Regions from separate parts of the Marinobacter sp. AN1 genome, predicted to be linked through region 4. Evidence: predicted binding sites of a transcription regulator. Region 4 holds the regulator's gene; each other region holds the start of a gene.
The links. The regulator FliA, encoded in region 4, starts transcription of late flagellar genes. The targets are predictions, from matches to a motif close to CTAAAGTTTNNNNNNNNNNNGCCGNTAA.

Region 1 (4,431 bases), 1.5 Mb from region 4:
AGGGTCATGATCAGCAGCAGGGAGACAAAGTTGGACGAGATTACCGTCACCGGCCACTGCATCCAGCCCAGGTAACCGGCCACCAGCCATACCGTGAACCCACAGCACAGGATGGGTACCACTACCCACTGCCAGCTACGGAAGATCACCACCAGGGTCAGAAGCAGGAAGATCAGTACACCCACGCCAAAGGTGGACAGATCGCTTTCGATAAAGCGGATCATGTCCGAAGCAATCATGGGTACACCGCCCAGGTGAATCTCGGCGTTGTCGCGGTAGCGGTCGAGGATGGCGCGAACATCGGTAATTGTTTGTTCACGCTCGGCCTCCAGTTCGGCTGCCAGCTGTCGGAACTGTTCAGAGACCTGCTCCAGTTTCTGCCGTTGCTGTTGGTTCAGTTCACCTACCCGGGCCTGCTCCCGCAGGTCATTGCGCAGGCGCACCAGCTCGAAGTAACGGTCGGGTGTTGGCAGGTTGACCTGGATCGCCGTGGTACTGGCATCCTCGCTGATCAGCATGTTGGGATAGAGGGGATTCGAAAGCAGGGAGTCCCTGGCCTGGTCCAGTGGGACCTCGTCCTGGTCCAGCGTCAGCAGCTCCTCATCAACCGTGTCGATGCCGAGGTCCGGGCTGTGGAGCAGGGGAACGTTGAGAATGCTGTTGGTGGAGCCAACCGGCCCAAGGGCGGCCAGGTCATCCCGCAGGTTGCGCAGGGTATTAATGGCCGGCTGGCTGAACAGGTCGCCGTCCGGCTTGTAGGTTACCACCAGGAAATCATCGGACGCTTCAAAGCGCTGGCTGACGGTGCGGTAGTCCTCCAGGGCGGTATCATTCTCCAGCACCAGGGATTCGGCAGAGGCGTCCAGGCGGAACTGGTGCAGTTTCAGGCTGGCAATGACCAGCACGACGGCAAACAGGATCAGCACCCGCCAGGGGTGGTTGAGAATCAGCCGGTCATAGAGGCTGTAGAAGGAACGCATTGAGTGACAGACTCCGCTGGTCAGAAGGAACTGCGAAGTCTGCCACACTGTGAAAAATTTTGTGAAAAATAGCGTTAAATGACTCGCCGTGCCGGAACATCCGCTTTAACTGGCGCGTACCTGTCGGGACGCTTCTTCCAGGGAGTCAATAAGCTGCTTGAGGCGCCGGGTCATTTCAGCGCTGGCGGCCAGTTCTCGGACCATGCCCTCAGTGGTTTCGCGTATCCCCCGCACGTCGGCAAGGACGGCATCGGTGCCGGCAGTCTGTTCGGCGGACACCCGTGCGATCTGTTCGTTGGTCTCGTCGATGCGGGCCACCATGCCCTGGATGTCCTGCAACGCCTGGCGACCCTCTGAGGCATCGCTGACGCAGCGGTGCGCATCGTCCGAGCTGGCCGTCATCTGGTCAACCGCGGCCGCCATGGCATCCAGGAGCCGGTCCAGGGTGCCCTGGATCTGGTCGGTGGAGTCCTGCACCCGCTGGGCCAGCTTGCGGACCTCATCGGCAACCACGGCGAAGCCCCGGCCCTGTTCACCGGCACGGGCAGCTTCGATGGCGGCGTTGAGTGACAGCAGGTTGGTCTGCTCGGCAATCCCCCTGATCTCGGTCACCGCCTGGCGGATTTCCTGGCTGTTGCCAGCCAGTGCCTGCACTGCCCCGGCCGAGGTTTCAACGGTTTGTGAGAGTTTCTCAATGGAATCCGCCGTCCGGGTGACCCGGTCGTGCCCCTCGCGGGCGGCGCGGTGTGCTTCATGGGACAGGGTGTTGGCCATACCGGCCTGTTCGGCAATGCCCGAGAAACTCTGCAGCATGGCCTCTACCGTCTCGGCGGAACGATCGGCACCCTGTTGTTGCCGGGTCAGCTCGTCACGGCGCTGCTCAGCGGCGGCGGTCAGCTCACGGACTTCCTCGTGCAGGCGGCGGATCGCCTCCAGCATGTTGCGGACCACGTCACCGGTGCGTTGCTGCATGGCGTTGAAGGCTTCGGCCATCTCACCGATCTCATCGCTGGAGTCAACACTGGCCCGTTCGTTGAGATCGCCGGACTGCTGAACCGATACCATGGTTTTCTTGAGCCGGTTGACGTGCCGTTCGATAAAGGAAATCAGTAACTGGGAGCCGGCCATCTCCAGCAGCATCAGTAACGCTACGATGCCGGCATATCCGGGCGCTGCGTCGGCGAACACGGTCATGAACGGCTGGTCAGTCCGGTTCGCGACATCGCTGATGGCGTAGAGCACCAGCAGACACATGACCACGAAGACCATGATGTTCAGTAGCCAGAATTTGTACTTCAGGCGGGCATTCTTGAGCAGCGTCAGCATGGTTAACCTGTTGTTGTCATGGTCCACCGGTGGCGGCAGTGGACGGATTACGAATCGGCTCCTGAAGATATCACCGGAACAGGGGGCGATGCTTGCTCCGGATCAGTTGGGGCTGACCTTTGACAATGTCTTACAAACAGGTATCGGCGGCTGGTGGCTTTTCTTGAGGTTAGCAGGTACCGGGGTGCGGCCAGCGGCGGCAAGCCGCTGGCGCAATGTTTTTAGGGGTCAGTCCACCTGACGTACTGGAATGGCGCTGGTGTCTCGCGGTACCGCCGGCACGGCCAGGCCAAGGTTGTTCTTCTCGAATACCCGGTCGGCACGATAGCTGGACCGAACCATGGGGCCGGAGGGAACTTCCATGAAGCCTTTTTCCAGCCCGATGTCCCGATACCGGTTGAATTCCTCCGGGGTGATATAACGTTCCACCGGCAGGTGGTTGGGCGTGGGGCGCAAATACTGACCGAGGGTGAGGATGTCCACGCCGATGGCCCTCAGGTCGTCCATGGTTGAGAGGATTTCTTCCTCGGTTTCACCCAGGCCCAGCATCAGGCTGGTCTTGGTGAGCACGTCCGGGCGGTACTGCTTGGCGTGGGCGAGAACGCTCAGGGTTTTCTCATAGCCTGCACGTGGGTCGCGGACGCGACGGGTCAGGCGTTTGACGGTTTCAACATTCTGGGCGAACACATCCAGTCCGGAATCCACCACTTTCTCCACGTGGGGCATGACCGCATCGAAGTCCGGGGTCAGGGCTTCGACGGCGACTTCCGGGGTGCGCTGTTTGATGGCGGCAACACAGGCGGCGTAGTGGGCGGCACCACCATCGTCCAGGTCGTCCCGGTCCACTGAGGTGAGCACGATGTAGCGCAAGCCCATGAGCTCAACGGACTTCGCCGTGTTTTCCGGTTCGTCGTGGTCCAGCCAGCCCTTGGGGTTGCCGGTGTCCACCGCACAAAACTTGCAGGCCCGGGTGCATACGGAGCCCATCACCATGATAGTCGCTGTACCGTTGTTCCAGCACTCACCAATATTCGGGCAGTGGGATTCCTGGCATACGGTGCTCAGGCGATGCTCGTTGACGTTCTGACGCACTGCCTCGAAGCGTTCACCGCCGGGCATGCGGGCACGGAGCCATTTGGGTTTGCGCTGCACAGGCGTTTCCGCGCTGGCGGTTTTCTTGACGCCATCCTTGATGGCCGAGAATCCGTGTTCATTGCGGAACTTCGAGCCGCTGACTACGCGGGGTTTGGCGTTGTCGCTCATGGCAACCGGGGTCTCTTTGCGAAGGTGTATGCGGGTACGTAAAGAGTAAGGCCCCGGACCAGTGGATACAAGCGGCATAGGGGAAATCCCGGTGCCACTTTGGTCGGGTTCAGACCGGTTGCTGGCCGGAAGCGCAGGCCTTCTCGGGTGGCTGTGACGTGCGGGTCATCAGCCAACTTTCCAGTTCGCCGATCTGCTCTGCGCTGGCGTAGAGGCCCTGCTTGGTGCGCCGCCACAGGACATCGTCTGCGTTGCCTGCCCATTCGTGGCGTACCAGGTAGTCCACTTCTCGCTCATAGAGGTTGCCCAGGAAGTGACGCCCGAGATCATCCAGGCGGGCGCTGTCGCCCAGCAGTCGGTAACTGTCCGTACCATAGCTGCGTACCAGGCGTGAGGCGAGCAGGCCGGGTAGCCAGGGGTAGTGTTGGCACAGGGCTTCCTGCAAGCGAGGCTGACTCTGGAAGTCACCGCCCGGCAGGACGGCGTCCCGTGTCCAGTGTCCCCGCGCTTCCGGGAAATACTGGCAGAGCCGGTCAGTGGCTGCTTCGGCCAGCTTGCGAAAGGTGGTGAGCTTGCCCCCGAATACCGACAGCAGCGGTGTTTTTCCGCCAGGTGCATCCACTTCGAAGGAATAGTCCCGTGAGGCTTTCTGGGCACTTTCTTCCTCATCATCCATCAGTGGTCGGACCCCTGAGTAGGACCAGACCACATCCTCCGGCGTCAGCTGGTGGCGGAAATAGTGGTTAACAATATCGAGCAGGTAACGGGTTTCCTCGCCGGAAATCGTGGCTTCCGACGGGTTGCCCTCGTAGTCCACGTCAGTGGTGCCCACCAGTGAGAAGTGGTCTTCGTAGGGAATGAC
Region 2 (4,431 bases), 290 kb from region 4:
TGGACCGGGACGCCAACAGCAGTCGTTCCATCAATGCCCAGACGGATCTGCCCCCGGTGCTAATGCAGGCTCCAGATGATGACAAGACGGCGTTCAACGACCTGCTCGAGGCGCAGGTACTCAAGGAGTACCCGGAGCAGTCCATCGGCAAGGTGCTGGGTTATGAGTTGAGTTTCTACGATGCCCAGCCGGCCAGTTTGTCCGGCCTCCGGGACGAGTTTATTACCTCTGCGCGGCTGGATAACCTGCTCAGTTGCTACATTGGCCTGCAGTCGCTGCTGGATTCAACCGGTGATGAGCCGGCACTGCTGGTATGTAACGACCATGAAGAAGTGGGCAGTATGTCCGCAGAAGGGGCTCAGGGGCCGTTCCTGTCGTCGGTGCTGGACCGCTGGTGCGGTGCGGAGAACCGTAGCCGGGTGATCGCCCGTTCCATGATGATCTCTGCTGACAACGCCCACGGCGTGCACCCTAACTACAGTGACCGGCATGACGAAAACCATGGTCCGTTGCTGAACCAGGGGCCGGTGATCAAGGTAAACCACAACCAGCGCTACGCCACCAACAGCCGATCAGCGGCCCTCTACCGGCATATCAGTGACGAGCTGGGCCTGCCGCACCAGACGTTTGTGGTGCGCAGTGACATGGGCTGTGGCAGCACCATCGGACCTATTACGGCGGGTAACCTTGGGGTGACCACCCTGGATATCGGTGTGCCCCAGCTGGGCATGCACTCGATCCGTGAACTTTGTGGCACCCGGGATGGCTATACCCTGTACCAGGTGCTCAGGGAGTTTATGGGGTGGCCAGAGGTTAACTGACCACCCGAGCTGTCAGCGCTTCTGGTGGATCCGGGAGGCCAGTTCCCTGGCTTCCCGGGCCATGCTTTCCAGTTCCGGTACCCGGCGCAGGTTCTCTTCGGCACTGGTACGCATGTTCTCTGCGGTTTCCGAAACGTCGGTGACATTACGGTTGATGTCGTCGGACACGCTGGTCTGCTCTTCGGCCGCGGTCGCTACCTGGATAGTGGCGTCGCTGATCTGTTTCATGCGGTCGTTGATGCCGGCGAGGGTCTGACGGACGGCGTCTACCGCCTCACTGGTCTCGCCGGCAACGATTTCACTGGCGCGCATGAACTCGGTGGCGTCGTTGGAGCCCCGGGTGATGGTGTCCACGATGGTATCGATACGCGTGGTTGCCTCCTGGGTCTTGGCTGCCAGGCTTCGCACTTCGTCTGCCACCACCGCAAAGCCGCGACCTGCCTCGCCGGCCCGGGCCGCTTCGATAGCCGCATTCAGGGCCAGCAGGTTGGTCTGGTCGGCGATTTCGCGGATCACGCCCATCACTTCGCTGACCTTCCGGCCGTCGCCTGCCAGGCGCTCCACGGTCGCGGCTGATTGGCGGATCTGGTCGCTCAGCCGGCCCATGCTGTGTGTTGCCTGTTGGGTACGGTCGTCAGCGTCGTCCACCTCAGCGGTGGCTTCCCGGGTTTCCACCGACACCGAAGTGGCGTGGTTGGCGACGTCCTGGGCGGTAGCAGACATTTCATTCATCGCCGTGGCAATCTGCTCGATGCGCTGGTGGGACAGGTCGGAATGGTTCGCGACCGCCTGGGCGTTGCTGCGGAGACTCTCGCTGGTACTGGAAAGCTGCTCTGCAAAGCGTCCCATAAGGGCTCCGGTCTCAGACAGGAAGGCATGCAGGTTACGTGCTGCATCAGCCAGGCGGCCGAGTTCGTCCTCGCGTCGCAGGGTGGCCGGATCTGAAAGGTCGCCTTCGCCCAGGCTGTGAAGTTGGGCCGTCAACGTACGGACCGGTCGCACTACGGAGCGGGATAGCACCAGGATGCACAGAAGGGTTCCTGCGATGATGGACAGCAGCATCAGCGACCCGATAAGGGTGGTGTTGCGGCTGACGGATTCGTTCAGGGCGGACGCCTGCGTCAACGCCTGCTCACGGATCAGCGTAGACGCTTCTTCGATCAGTTGAGCCGGCTCACGGTCAATGCCCTGCACAGCCTGGTCACCGGCCTGGTGGTCATAATTTGACCGGCTGAAGGCTTCGAAGCCTTCCCGGTAGGCCAGGCCCATACGCTGGTGGGCGTCCCGGAAACGACTCATCAGGTCCCTGGCTTCACCGTTCTGGAGCCGGGGTAGGAGGTCGCCCAGTGCCTGTTGAATGCTGGTCTCCTGCTGCTGGAACTGGCGCCAGTACTTGTTCCGCTGGTCACTGTCACTGCCACGGATCAGCACGTTCTTCCATTCCTGAACCTGGGTCTTGAACTGATTGAGGATGTCTTCAGCTTCCAGGGCGTTGACCATCTGGTCGCTGGCCAGGGCGTGGTATTCCCGGTTCGAACTCAGCGAGTGACTGAAGTAAAGCAGGGCACAGATAGCAACCAGCAGGTTAGCTGCCAGGACAACGGAGAGGACTCGGGCGAGAATACTTCTGGAAAACAGGGACATTAGTGGTCTGGCGCTCCATGGCAAGGCGGGCATATGGTGGAGTTAACGGCCGTGGCACGGATTTCTTGAGCGTTAGTAAGCGGGTATTTTCCGAGTTCAGGAGATGGCAGTGGATGTGGGAGGGAGGCGAGCTACGAGCAAAATAAAAAGCCGCCAACCTTGTAAAAGGTGGCGGCTTTTCGGAATATGGCTCCCCGACCTGGGCTCGAACCAGGGACAAACGGATTAACAGTCCGTTGCTCTACCAACTGAGCTATCGGGGATTGGCGTCGAGATGGCGCGCATATTAAGGTCTTTGGGGGGTGGGGTCAAGCCCCTGAAAACACAGGATTCGAATTTTCACCATGTCTGAAACAGCGGTATCCGCAAGTCCTGAACAGGCACCGGCGGAGGTGGCTTCCACAACGCCTTATCGGGCTCCATTGCTGCTTCGTAGTGGCCACGCCCAGTCTATCTGGCCCAGCCTCTTCCGGCGGGTGGACCTGTGTGAGCCCGAAGCGGAAGCGATTGTCACACCAGACGATGATGAACTCTGGCTGGACTGGTACCGGCAGGGTTCGGATCGGGTGGTCGTTGTCTGCCACGGGCTGGAAGGGCACAGCCGGCGCCCCTATGTGCAGGGACTTGCCCGTGCGCTGTTGGCGACAGGCTGGGATGTACTGGCCTGGAACTATCGCTCCTGTGGCGGTGTCATGAATCGTCAGCCCCGGTTCTACCACAGCGGCGCTACCGAAGACCTCGATGTGGTGGTTCGCCATGGCCTGGGCCAGGGTTACCAGGCCATGGCGCTCGCCGGTTTCAGTATGGGCGGTAACCTGGCGCTGCAATACCTTGGCGAGCAGGGTGAAAGGGTGGACAGCAGGATTGCCGGTGCGGTGAACTTCTCAGTCCCCTGCGACCTGGCCGGGGGCGCTGATGTATTGGCGCTCCCGAGCCGTCGGCTGTATATGTCCCGCTTTATCCGGGACCTGAAGCCCAAGATGGCCGAAAAGGCCCGGCGCTTCCCCGAGCTGATCACCATGGAGGGCTATGACCGCATCCGCACCTTCCACCAGTTTGATGAGCGGTATACGGCACCACTTCATGGCTTCGCCAGCGCGCAGGATTACTGGCACAGGGCGTCTTCCCTGTTTCGCCTGAGGGATATCCGGGTGCCGGCGCTCATAGTGAACGCCGCCGACGATCCTTTCCTTTCACCCGCCTGTTTTCCCGGAGATCCGGGAGTCCTCGGTGCGTGGACGCAACTGGAGACTACCCGCCATGGCGGGCACGTGGGGTTTGTGCAGTACGGCCGTGGTGGCTGGTACTGGTCCGAGCAGCGGGCCGTGGGTTACCTTGGCGCGCTCGTCCGTTAGACATGGCTCTGCAGGGGCGGCCAGGCAAACTACCGGCTGGCGGATGCTGTTTCCTGCAGGAGCGGCTGAAGGTGCGGCCAGACGTTTTCCAGCAGGAGTGGCTGGGCTTCGCTGGTAGGATGAATGCCATCATCCTGCATCAGGCCATCGCCATTGTAGATTCCGTCCAGAAAGAAGGGAACCAGGGCCGTGTCATACTGGTCTGACAGGTTTGGGTACATCTCGGTGAACAGGCGGGTATAACTGGCGCCATAGTTGGGAGGAATCTGCATACCGACCAGCAGTACACGGGCACCGGCCTGCTGGGAGGCTTTAATCATGGCCGACAGGTTGTCCCGGATGACCGGCGGCTGGAAGCCCCGAAGGCCATCGTTGCCGCCCAGTTCGATGATGACAATATCCGGTTGGTGCTTGTCCAGCAGCGCCGGCAGGCGACGGGCACCGCCATCAGTGGTTTCTCCGCTGATGCTGGCATTGACCACCTGCCACTGCTCGTGGTCGTGCTCTTCCAGGCGCTCCCGAAGCAGGTTGACCCAGGCAATTTCTGTTTCCACCCCATAGGCGGCACTCAGGCTGTCGCCCATAACCAGGATGGTCCGGGCTGCAGCGGC
Region 3 (4,431 bases), 1.9 Mb from region 4:
AGAGTCCATCCGCGATCCGCTGACAGGGCTCTACAACCGACGCTGGCTGGATGAGGTGCTGGAGCGCGAAATTCCCCGGGCCTTACGGGAGCAGCGACCACTAACTTTCTGCATCATGGACCTGGACCACTTCAAGCGGGTGAACGATGATTGGGGGCACGATGTGGGCGATCGCATCCTCGTGGCCCTGGCGAAGTTGCTGCAGGACGGAAGCCGCAAGCAGGATGTAGCGGCCCGTTTCGGTGGTGAGGAATTTGTGCTCGTATTGCCGGGGATCGATCCGCAAAGTGCCCTGGAGGTGGTAGGGCGCCTCAGGAGTGCGTTCTCGGACATGGACTTCAGTCCGGGAGGGCCAGTGCGGCTGACATTCTCCGCAGGACTCGCCTGCGTCCCGGGCCACGCGTCAGACCGGGAAACCCTGTTCAGGATGGCCGACCGGGCACTCTACCAGGCCAAGGAGCAAGGTCGGGACCGGGTCGTTATTGCAACTGCGGACGACGGCAACCTGGAGAGCGGGGAGTCTGCCTGAGTGCTTGCCGCGCAGACTCCCCACAGTACCGGTTAAAAAGCCGGGAACCTATACCCTGAACTGAGAGACCAGCTCCCTTAACCGCTCGCCCAGGCGTGCCAGCTCCTGGCTGGCTTCGTTGGTCTGGGTAACACCGGTGTCGCTGTTCTGGGCTGCTTCCACTATGCGTACCACGTTCTGGTTGATCTCTTCGGCCACCTGGCTTTGCTGCTCGGCGGCCGTGGCGATCTGGGTTACCTGGTCGTGGATATGTTCCACGGATTGCTCGATGGTATTGAGGGCCGAGCTGGCATGGTTGATCCGCTCTACGGTCTCCTCGGACAGTCCCTGGGATGAACGCATCCGCTCTACCGCGCTGCGGGATTCGTTAATGAAGCCCTCAATCATCTCGCGGATCTGGCCTGCGGACTCACCGCTGCGCTTGGCCAGCTGGCGCACCTCGTCGGCCACCACCGCAAAGCCACGGCCATGCTCACCGGCGCGGGCAGCTTCGATAGCGGCGTTCAGGGCCAGCAGGTTGGTCTGGTCGGTGACCTCGTGGATCACGTCCAGTACCTTCTGGATTTCGTCGCTGCGGGAGGCCAGTGCTTCGATGGCTTCGGCGCTTTGCAGGATGTTCCGTGACAGCTCGTTGACCGACTGCTGGGAGCCCGCCATGGTCTGGCCACCGTCCTTCGCCAGTCGGTCTGCGTCTGCCCCGGCACTCTGGACCTCGTTAGCGTTCCTGGAGATCTGGTGGATGGTGGCGGCCATTTCGTTGATGGCCGAGGCTATCTGGTCGGTCTCGGAGCCCTGTGTCTGCACCGAGGCGCGGGTTTCTTCCGCCACCCGGCTCAGCTCTTCCGCCGCTGAGGCCACCTGGTCGGTGGTGTCTCCCACCTCGCGAATGGTGGTATGAATCTTGGCTACGAAGGCGTTGAACTGGGTCCCAAGGTCGGCCAGCTCATCGTTGCCCTCAGCCGGAAGTCGGCGGGTGAGGTCACCTTCGCCCCTGGCAATATCTTCCATGGTGCGAGTGACCCGGTTGAGGGGAACGGTGACGCTGCGGCCCATGAATGCCCCGAAAGTGACCGCCAGAATGACAATAACCAGGGTGATGGCAAAAATGCTCAGCAAAGCGCTGTCGATCTGTGCTTCGATTTCGGCGCGGGCGGCAGCAATGGTCTGGTCGACACTGGTTACATAGATGCCCGAGCCGATGACCCAGTTCCATTTCTCAAGGTGAACCGAGTAGGAAAGCTTCGGCTCAACATTGCCACTTGCGGGATTCTTCCATTCGTAGGCATGAAAACCATCTCCGGACTTGCCGGCATCAAAGAGGTTGCGCAGCAGGGCCTTGGTTTCCGGTGTACTGTCTTTTACGTACCCCTCCGCCGACGGCTTGGGCCTGAAGGCCAGGTTGAAGGAGTCGTGGGTGTAGGCAAAGATGTAGTTGTTGTTGCCGTAGCCTATGGAACGGATGGTGTTCCGGACGCGCGTCTTGGCTTCCTCTTCACTCAGGGACGGGTTGGAGTAATCTGCTTCAATAGCGTTCCTGGCGGCCTGCACGATGTGTTTGAGGCCTTCCTTGTGGGCTTCGATCAGGTTTTCCCTGAGTCGTTCCACCTCCTGTTCGCCACTCTGTTTAAGCTGGCTCGCGGTAATCCAGGCGATCACGCCGGCGGTAACCAGCACCGGCACCAGCACAGCAATCAGCAGACGTGAACGGATGCGCAGTCGCTCCATCAGTTTCATGGTAAAACTCCAGACAATCGGAAAAGACATCGGGTCAAGACAGGTTGGTTGCGAATTATCCGGATGTGCGGAAGGAATGCCGTTCCGAAATGTAACCGGACTCTCGTCATGCCCTTATTAACGGCCGATGAGGTTACAGCTTGAGGGCTTCGTCCGGGAGCGCCGGAAATCTGGTGCGGAATTGTAAAAATCCGTTAAATCAATGTGACCTTTCACCAAAGATTGAGTGGCCATTCACGACCCGCCGGTCCCGGGGTGGCAAGCTCCCGGTAAATGGTAAAGAATGAGACGAAATTCCATTATGCCCAGAAGATCCACGCGGCAGGCATTCCGACTTCCGGAGTTCTGCCAGGCAGTCAAAACAATAAGATGGTCGGCCCTGATGTACGAGACTATGCAAAAAAAACTGATCCCCGCCTTATGTGTTTCACTGCTGGCCCTCACCAGTGCGTCATTCACCCAGGCTGCCGTATCGCAGGCCGAGGCGAATCGGCTGGGCAATAGCCTGACGCCGTTTGGTGCTGTTCGTTCCGGTAACTCGGCAGGCACCATTCCCCGCTGGACGGGTGGTGACACCACCAGGCCGGATGGTTACGAGGGCACGGGGGACCACCACGTTAACCCTTATCCTGACGATGAGCCCCGGTACGAGGTGACCGCCGCAAATGTGGCTGAATATCGTGAGGTACTGGCGGATGGTGTCGTGGCAATGATGGAAGCCTACCCAGAGACTTTCCGGCTCAGGGTCTTCCCCACCCGGCGTACCCATACAGCGCCGGACCACATCGCAGAGAACACCCGCAAGAACGCTGTGAGAGCGAGCCTGATAGATGGTGGTAACGGTGTGCAGAATGCCTTTGGCGGACACCCTTTCCCGATTCTTCACGGCACCAGCGAAGAGAAGGCCATGCAGGCCATGTGGAATCACCTTACCCGTTGGCGGGGGCGCTGGGCCGAGCGTGAGTACACCGAAGTCGTCGTGGTGAACGGCCAGTATCGTGGGGTCACCATGCGCCAGGAGGTCTTCTTCAACTGGAACAAGGAAGGCGGTTCTCCGGAAGACCTGGACAACATTGTTAACTACTACCTGTCCACGGTTATTGCGCCGGAGCAGTATGCCGGCGGTGGTATCCTGGTGCATGAGACGCTCGACCAGGTAAAAGAACCCCGTAAGGCCTGGGGATTCAGCGCTGGCGAAGTCCGCCGTGCCCCCAGCCTTGGTTACGATGCCCCTATTGCCTCTGCGGGTAATCTGCGCACGGTGGATGACACGGATACCTTCAACGGCGCCCTCGACCGGTACAACTGGGAGTATAAAGGGCTGAAGGAAATGCTGATTCCCTACAACAATTTCGAGATCACCAGCGACAAGTACACCTACGATGACGTGCTGGACAAGCAGCACCTTAACTCTGACCTGATGCGTTGGGAGTTGCACCGTGTCCACGTTGTGGAAGCGAATCTGCGGGAAGATGCCCGCCATCTATACCACAAGCGGGTGTTCTATACTGACGAGGACAGCTGGAACATAGCGCTGGTTGATCAATACGACGATCAGGGCAACCTGTACCGGGTTACCATGGCCATGCTGAAGAACTTCTATGATATGCCGGGGGTGTGGGCAGACCTTGAGGTTTACCATGACCTGTCGAAAGGCATCTACCATGCCACTGGCCTGATCAATGAGTCGGAAGGTACCCGTACCTTCAAGAACGAATTCCCCGGCAAACGCTACTTCTCACCCTTTACCCTGCGACGTCGTCTTTCCGACTACTGAGACGATTCATGAAAGTGTGTCACATGGAAGTGACACGACACACCTTTCTTTCCCATAGTTCTTCCCCGGGGCGCCAGACAGGTATCCCCAGCTGCCCTTAATCTGTGTACAGGTTTTCGACGGGTTGGTCCTTGGATCTGCCTTGCCGAAAACGCCTCTGGCGTCCCGCTATGAAGCCCGCCGGATAACGACAACAACAGACAAGGCAGAACAACCATGAATGTCCTTCCGCATCACCATTTCTGGCGCATGTCGATGACAACCGTGCTGGCGGCCACCCTGCTGGCTGGCTGTGGCGGCTCGTCCTCGGACTCTGACGATGATGCCAGCGCTGAATTGCCGTCCAATGTGCGCCAGACCCAGCTGGGCCAGGTAGAGGGCACTGAGCTGG
Region 4 (4,431 bases):
ACTGGCGGTGATGCGCCGTGAGCTGGACTCGCTGAGGGCCATGATCAGCGAGCAGGGCGCCGCTGGCCACAAGGTCACTCCGCTGGCCAGGTCGCAGGCTGACGCGGAAGAGGCCCTGGATGCAGTTCGCAAGCGCCTCGCGGAGCGCCTTGAGGAATTCGGTCTCAGTGGTTCGCTGGCGGCAAGCCTGGCCCGTCAGAGTGGTCGTGGCAAACTCGAGGATAACTGGAAGCGCTCGCTGCGTACCCTGGCAGCGGGCCTCAGAACCGGTAGTGGTGACTGGGCTACTCGTGGTGGTATCTACGCCCTGGTAGGGCCTACCGGCTCCGGCAAGACGACTACGATTGGCAAGATTGCCGCCCAGTACGTGCTGGAGCATGGCGCCGACTCCCTGGCGCTGGTCACCACCGATCGCTATCGGGTAGCGGCCCATGAGCAGCTGTTCGTGTTCGGCCGTATCCTGAATGTGCCGGTACGGGTGGTGGATGACAGCCACAGCCTTGATGAGGTGCTGGATGAGCTGGAAGACCGGCACCTTGTGCTGATTGATACCGCTGGCCTGTCCGGCGCCGATCCCGGTTGCCAGGAGCAGCTGGCCGAGCTGGCGAACAGCCGGCACCGGGTGAGTCCGCACCTGGTGGTGCCGGCCACCAGCCAGTCGAGAATCATGAAATCCATGTGGCATTGCTATAAGATGGCGGGTCTTGCAGGCTGCATAATGACCAAGCTGGATGAGGCGCTGACCCTCGGTGAAGTCCTGGGCTTTGCCCTGGAAACCGCCCTGCCTGTGGCCTGGGTCACCGACGGCCAGAAGATTCCCCAGGACCTGCATCCAGCCAATGCGGCGTCACTGGTGCGTCTTGGCGTGGAACGACTGCGGGACGTGCGCAAGCAGCAGGCCATGGCTGAAGGTGCCTGAAGTGCAGCAGCGGCCGGGAACCGGACGTGGTCGGCGCCCTGCAGGCTTATTGTGTGAATAAGTACAACCTCGGCAGGAACAGACAACCACTATGAGCAGACCACATCCGGTTCAGGTAATCGCAGTCACCGGTGGCAAGGGTGGCGTGGGCAAGAGCAACGTTTCGGTCAACCTTGGCATTGCCCTGTCACAGATGGGGCGGCGGGTCATCCTGCTGGATGCCGACCTGGGCCTGGCCAATATTGACGTCCTGCTGGGAATCAGTGCCAAGCGCAACCTCGCTGACGTGCTGTCCGGTGAATGTGACCTCCGTGACGTACTGGTTAACGGCCCCGGCGGTGTCAGGATTGTACCGGCCTCTTCTGGCACCCAGCGTATGACCCAGCTCTCCCCCATGGAGCACGCCGGCCTGATCAATGCCTTCAGCGAGCTGGGTGACCAGGTAGACGTGCTGATCGTCGATACTGCCGCCGGCATTTCCGAAAGCGTGGTCAGTTTCCTGCGGGCCGCCCAGGAGTTGCTGCTGGTGGTCTGCGACGAGCCTACCTCCATTACCGATGCCTACGCCCTGATAAAACTGATGAACCGGGACTACGGTATTAACCGTTTCCGCATACTCGCCAACCAGGTCCGTAACGAGCAGGAAGGCAAGCATCTGTTCGGTAAACTGACCCGTGTCACCGAGCGGTTCCTTGATGTTGCATTACAATACGTCGGCATGGTTCCTTATGATGAGGCCGTGCGCAAGGCCGTGCAGCGTCAGCGAGCCGTGCTGGACGCCTACCCGCGGGCCAAGGCGTCACTGGCCATCAAGGCCCTGGCGGAGCAGGTGGACAGCTGGCCCCTGCCCACATCGCCCCGGGGGCACCTGGAGTTTTTCGTGGAGCGCCTGGTAGGCAGTAACACTTGATCCATTCCTGAAGTACGGGTTAACCGGATAAATGACTTTGGCCAGAAGACTCGGAATCTACCACCAGACCGGTCGGGACAGCGCCCATCAGCTGGTGGAACAGCATGCGCCGCTGGTCAAGAAAATTGCCCTGCACCTGATGGCCCGGTTACCGGACTCGGTTCAGCTTGACGACCTTGTCCAGGCGGGCATGGTTGGCCTGCTGGAAGCGGCTGCCAAGTACCAGTCTGACCGGGGTGCATCCTTTGAAACCTATGCCGGCATTCGCATCCGGGGCGCGATTGTGGATGAGATCCGCAAGGGTGACTGGGTGCCCCGCTCCGTTCACCGTAACGCCCGTCGGGTATCGGCCGCCATCAAGGCTGTGGAGGATCGGGAAGGGCGCGAAGCCCAGGACCAGGAGGTGGCACAAGAGCTGGGTATGAGCCTTTCCGAGTACCACTCGTGTCTCAGTGATGCCAGCTCCGGCCGACTTTTTTCCCTCGATGAGCTCAATGAAACCGGCGAGCTGCCGATACAGGAACAGGAAGGTTCGGATAATCCGCTGGATGATGTGTCCGGCGCGGCATTCCGGCATAACCTGGCGGCCGCCATCAATGACCTGCCAGAACGGGAAAAGCTGGTACTCAGCCTGTATTACCAGGAAGAGCTGAACCTCAAGGAAATCGGCGCGGTGCTCGGCGTGAGTGAAAGCCGGGTGAGCCAGATTCACAGCCAGGCCGCACTTCGCTTGCGGGGCAGGCTATCGGACTGGCAGGCAGGGGACGCAGGCTCGGTCTGACGCCTGGCATGGCCGGTATAGAAAGATGGTTACAGCAGAATCGTTCGATAACACATTGAAACGGTAAGCATCGCTCAGACTGCTAGAATGACGCCACGGCTGAGGATCTGACAGCAGTGCGGGCAGGGCAGCGCCTGCCAACGGCCCTGACAGGGCCAGGTCAACATTCCGGCGAAGACCAACTGGAGGTCCCATTGGACAAGAACATGAAAATTCTCATTGTGGACGACTTTTCCACAATGCGGCGGATCATCAAGAACCTGCTCCGTGATCTCGGATTCACCAACACCGACGAGGCGGATGACGGCAACACCGCCCTGCCCATGTTGAAAACAGGCAAGTACGACTTCCTGGTGACGGACTGGAACATGCCAGGCATGTCCGGGTTTGATTTGCTCAAGGCGGTACGGGCCGACGAGAACCTGAAGGATCTGCCGATCCTGATGGTGACGGCTGAAGCCAAGCGAGACCAGATCGTAGCGGCGGCCCAGGCCGGCGTTAACGGTTATGTGGTCAAGCCATTTACGGCTGCCGTACTCAAGGAGAAGATCGAGAAGATCTTCGAGCGAATCCAGTAAGGCCCGTTTACGCCTTGAACCCTGAACTGACTGTCCGGATGTGCTCCCATGAGCGAAGACAAACAGAACAGCCCCGGCCTGGACCCGGAAATCACCAGCAAGCTCAAGGAGCAGGCCCAGGCGCTTGTTGAGCAGGTCAACGCTGGTGACTATGCCCGGGCCATGACCCTGATCAATGACCTGAGTGAGGTGAGGGATCAGAGTCTGTACCAGGAGGTGGGTCGCTTGACCCGCAGCCTCCACGAGGCTATCCGCAATTTTCAGATACAGCCCCAGAACCCGGAGCAGCAGGAAGCCCTGTCGAAGATGTCCGATGCCTCGGACCGGCTGCAATACGTCGTTGAAATGACCGGCAAGGCCGCTAACCGCACCATGGACCTGGTGGAAGACGCCATGCCCCGGGCCAACGCCATGTGCGAACAGGCGCGGTCCCTGCGGGATGACTGGCAACGATTGCGTCGCCGCGAAATGGCGCCTTCAGAGTTCCGCGAGCTGTATGGTCGCATTGACCGTTTCTTCGAGAGCCTCGCGGACGACGCCGAGAAGATGTACACCGATCTGTCTGAAATCCTGCTGGCCCAGGATTTCCAGGACCTGACCGGCCAGGTCATCCAGAAAGTGACCGCGCTGGTGAAGGAAGTGGAAGAGAACCTGCTTAGCCTGGTGGTCATGGCCAGCCACGTGGACCAACTGACCGGAACGGTCCACGAATTGAAGGAAAAGGAATCCTCGATCAAGGGGGAAGGACCCCAGATGCGCGCCGCAGAGCGGTCTGACGTTGTTTCCGGACAGGACGACGTTGACGACCTGCTGTCCAGTCTCGGCTTTTAAGTGAGGTAGTTGCATGGCATTTGATGCAGACGAAGAGATTCTCCAGGACTTCCTGGTGGAGGCCGGGGAGATCCTGGAACTGCTCTCCGAACAACTGGTGGACCTGGAACAGCACCCGGAAGACAGTGATCTGCTCAATGCCATCTTCCGTGGCTTCCACACCGTTAAGGGCGGCGCCGGTTTTTTGCAGCTTGACGCGCTGGTGAACTGCTGTCACTCCGCCGAGAACGTGTTCGATACCCTGCGTAACCACAAGCGCACGGTGACCTCGGACCTGATGGATGTGGTGCTGCAGGCGCTGGATAACGTCAATGCCATGTTCGACGAGGTCCGCAACCGGGAAGAGCCTACCCCCGCGCCCCAGTCACTGATTGCAACCCTGGACCAGTACGCCCTGCCGGAGGGTGAGTCA

Region 1: LJ360_RS06120 (methyl-accepting chemotaxis protein) is a predicted target of FliA. The motif match lies at 2,447-2,474, and genes of this name have one in related genera.
Region 2: LJ360_RS11590 (methyl-accepting chemotaxis protein) is a predicted target of FliA. The motif match lies at 2,508-2,535, and genes of this name have one in related genera.
Region 3: LJ360_RS01675 (methyl-accepting chemotaxis protein) is a predicted target of FliA. The motif match lies at 2,381-2,408, and genes of this name have one in related genera.

What each region holds. Positions count from the first base shown of each region.
Region 1 covers NZ_CP110342.1:1,356,733-1,361,163, forward strand. The annotation lists gene LJ360_RS06115 (efflux RND transporter permease subunit) at 1-980, opposite strand, end outside; gene LJ360_RS06120 (methyl-accepting chemotaxis protein) at 1,086-2,306, opposite strand; gene lipA (lipoyl synthase) at 2,535-3,569, opposite strand; gene glpD (glycerol-3-phosphate dehydrogenase) at 3,679-4,431, opposite strand, start outside.
Region 2 covers NZ_CP110342.1:2,513,124-2,517,554, reverse strand. The annotation lists gene LJ360_RS11595 (M18 family aminopeptidase) at 1-821, shown strand, start outside; gene LJ360_RS11590 (methyl-accepting chemotaxis protein) at 834-2,465, opposite strand; tRNA gene LJ360_RS11585 (tRNA-Asn) at 2,653-2,728, opposite strand; gene LJ360_RS11580 (YheT family hydrolase) at 2,810-3,820, shown strand; gene LJ360_RS11575 (arylesterase) at 3,850-4,431, opposite strand, start outside.
Region 3 covers NZ_CP110342.1:383,279-387,709, forward strand. The annotation lists gene LJ360_RS01670 (diguanylate cyclase) at 1-529, shown strand, start outside; gene LJ360_RS01675 (methyl-accepting chemotaxis protein) at 578-2,263, opposite strand; gene LJ360_RS01680 (DUF1329 domain-containing protein) at 2,658-4,040, shown strand; gene LJ360_RS01685 (carboxylesterase/lipase family protein) at 4,257-4,431, shown strand, end outside.
Region 4 covers NZ_CP110342.1:2,807,761-2,812,191, reverse strand. The annotation lists gene flhF (flagellar biosynthesis protein FlhF) at 1-919, shown strand, start outside; gene LJ360_RS12900 (MinD/ParA family protein) at 1,011-1,829, shown strand; gene LJ360_RS12895 (RNA polymerase sigma factor FliA) at 1,861-2,610, shown strand; gene cheY (chemotaxis response regulator CheY) at 2,805-3,188, shown strand; gene LJ360_RS12885 (protein phosphatase CheZ) at 3,237-4,019, shown strand; gene LJ360_RS12880 (chemotaxis protein CheA) at 4,033-4,431, shown strand, end outside.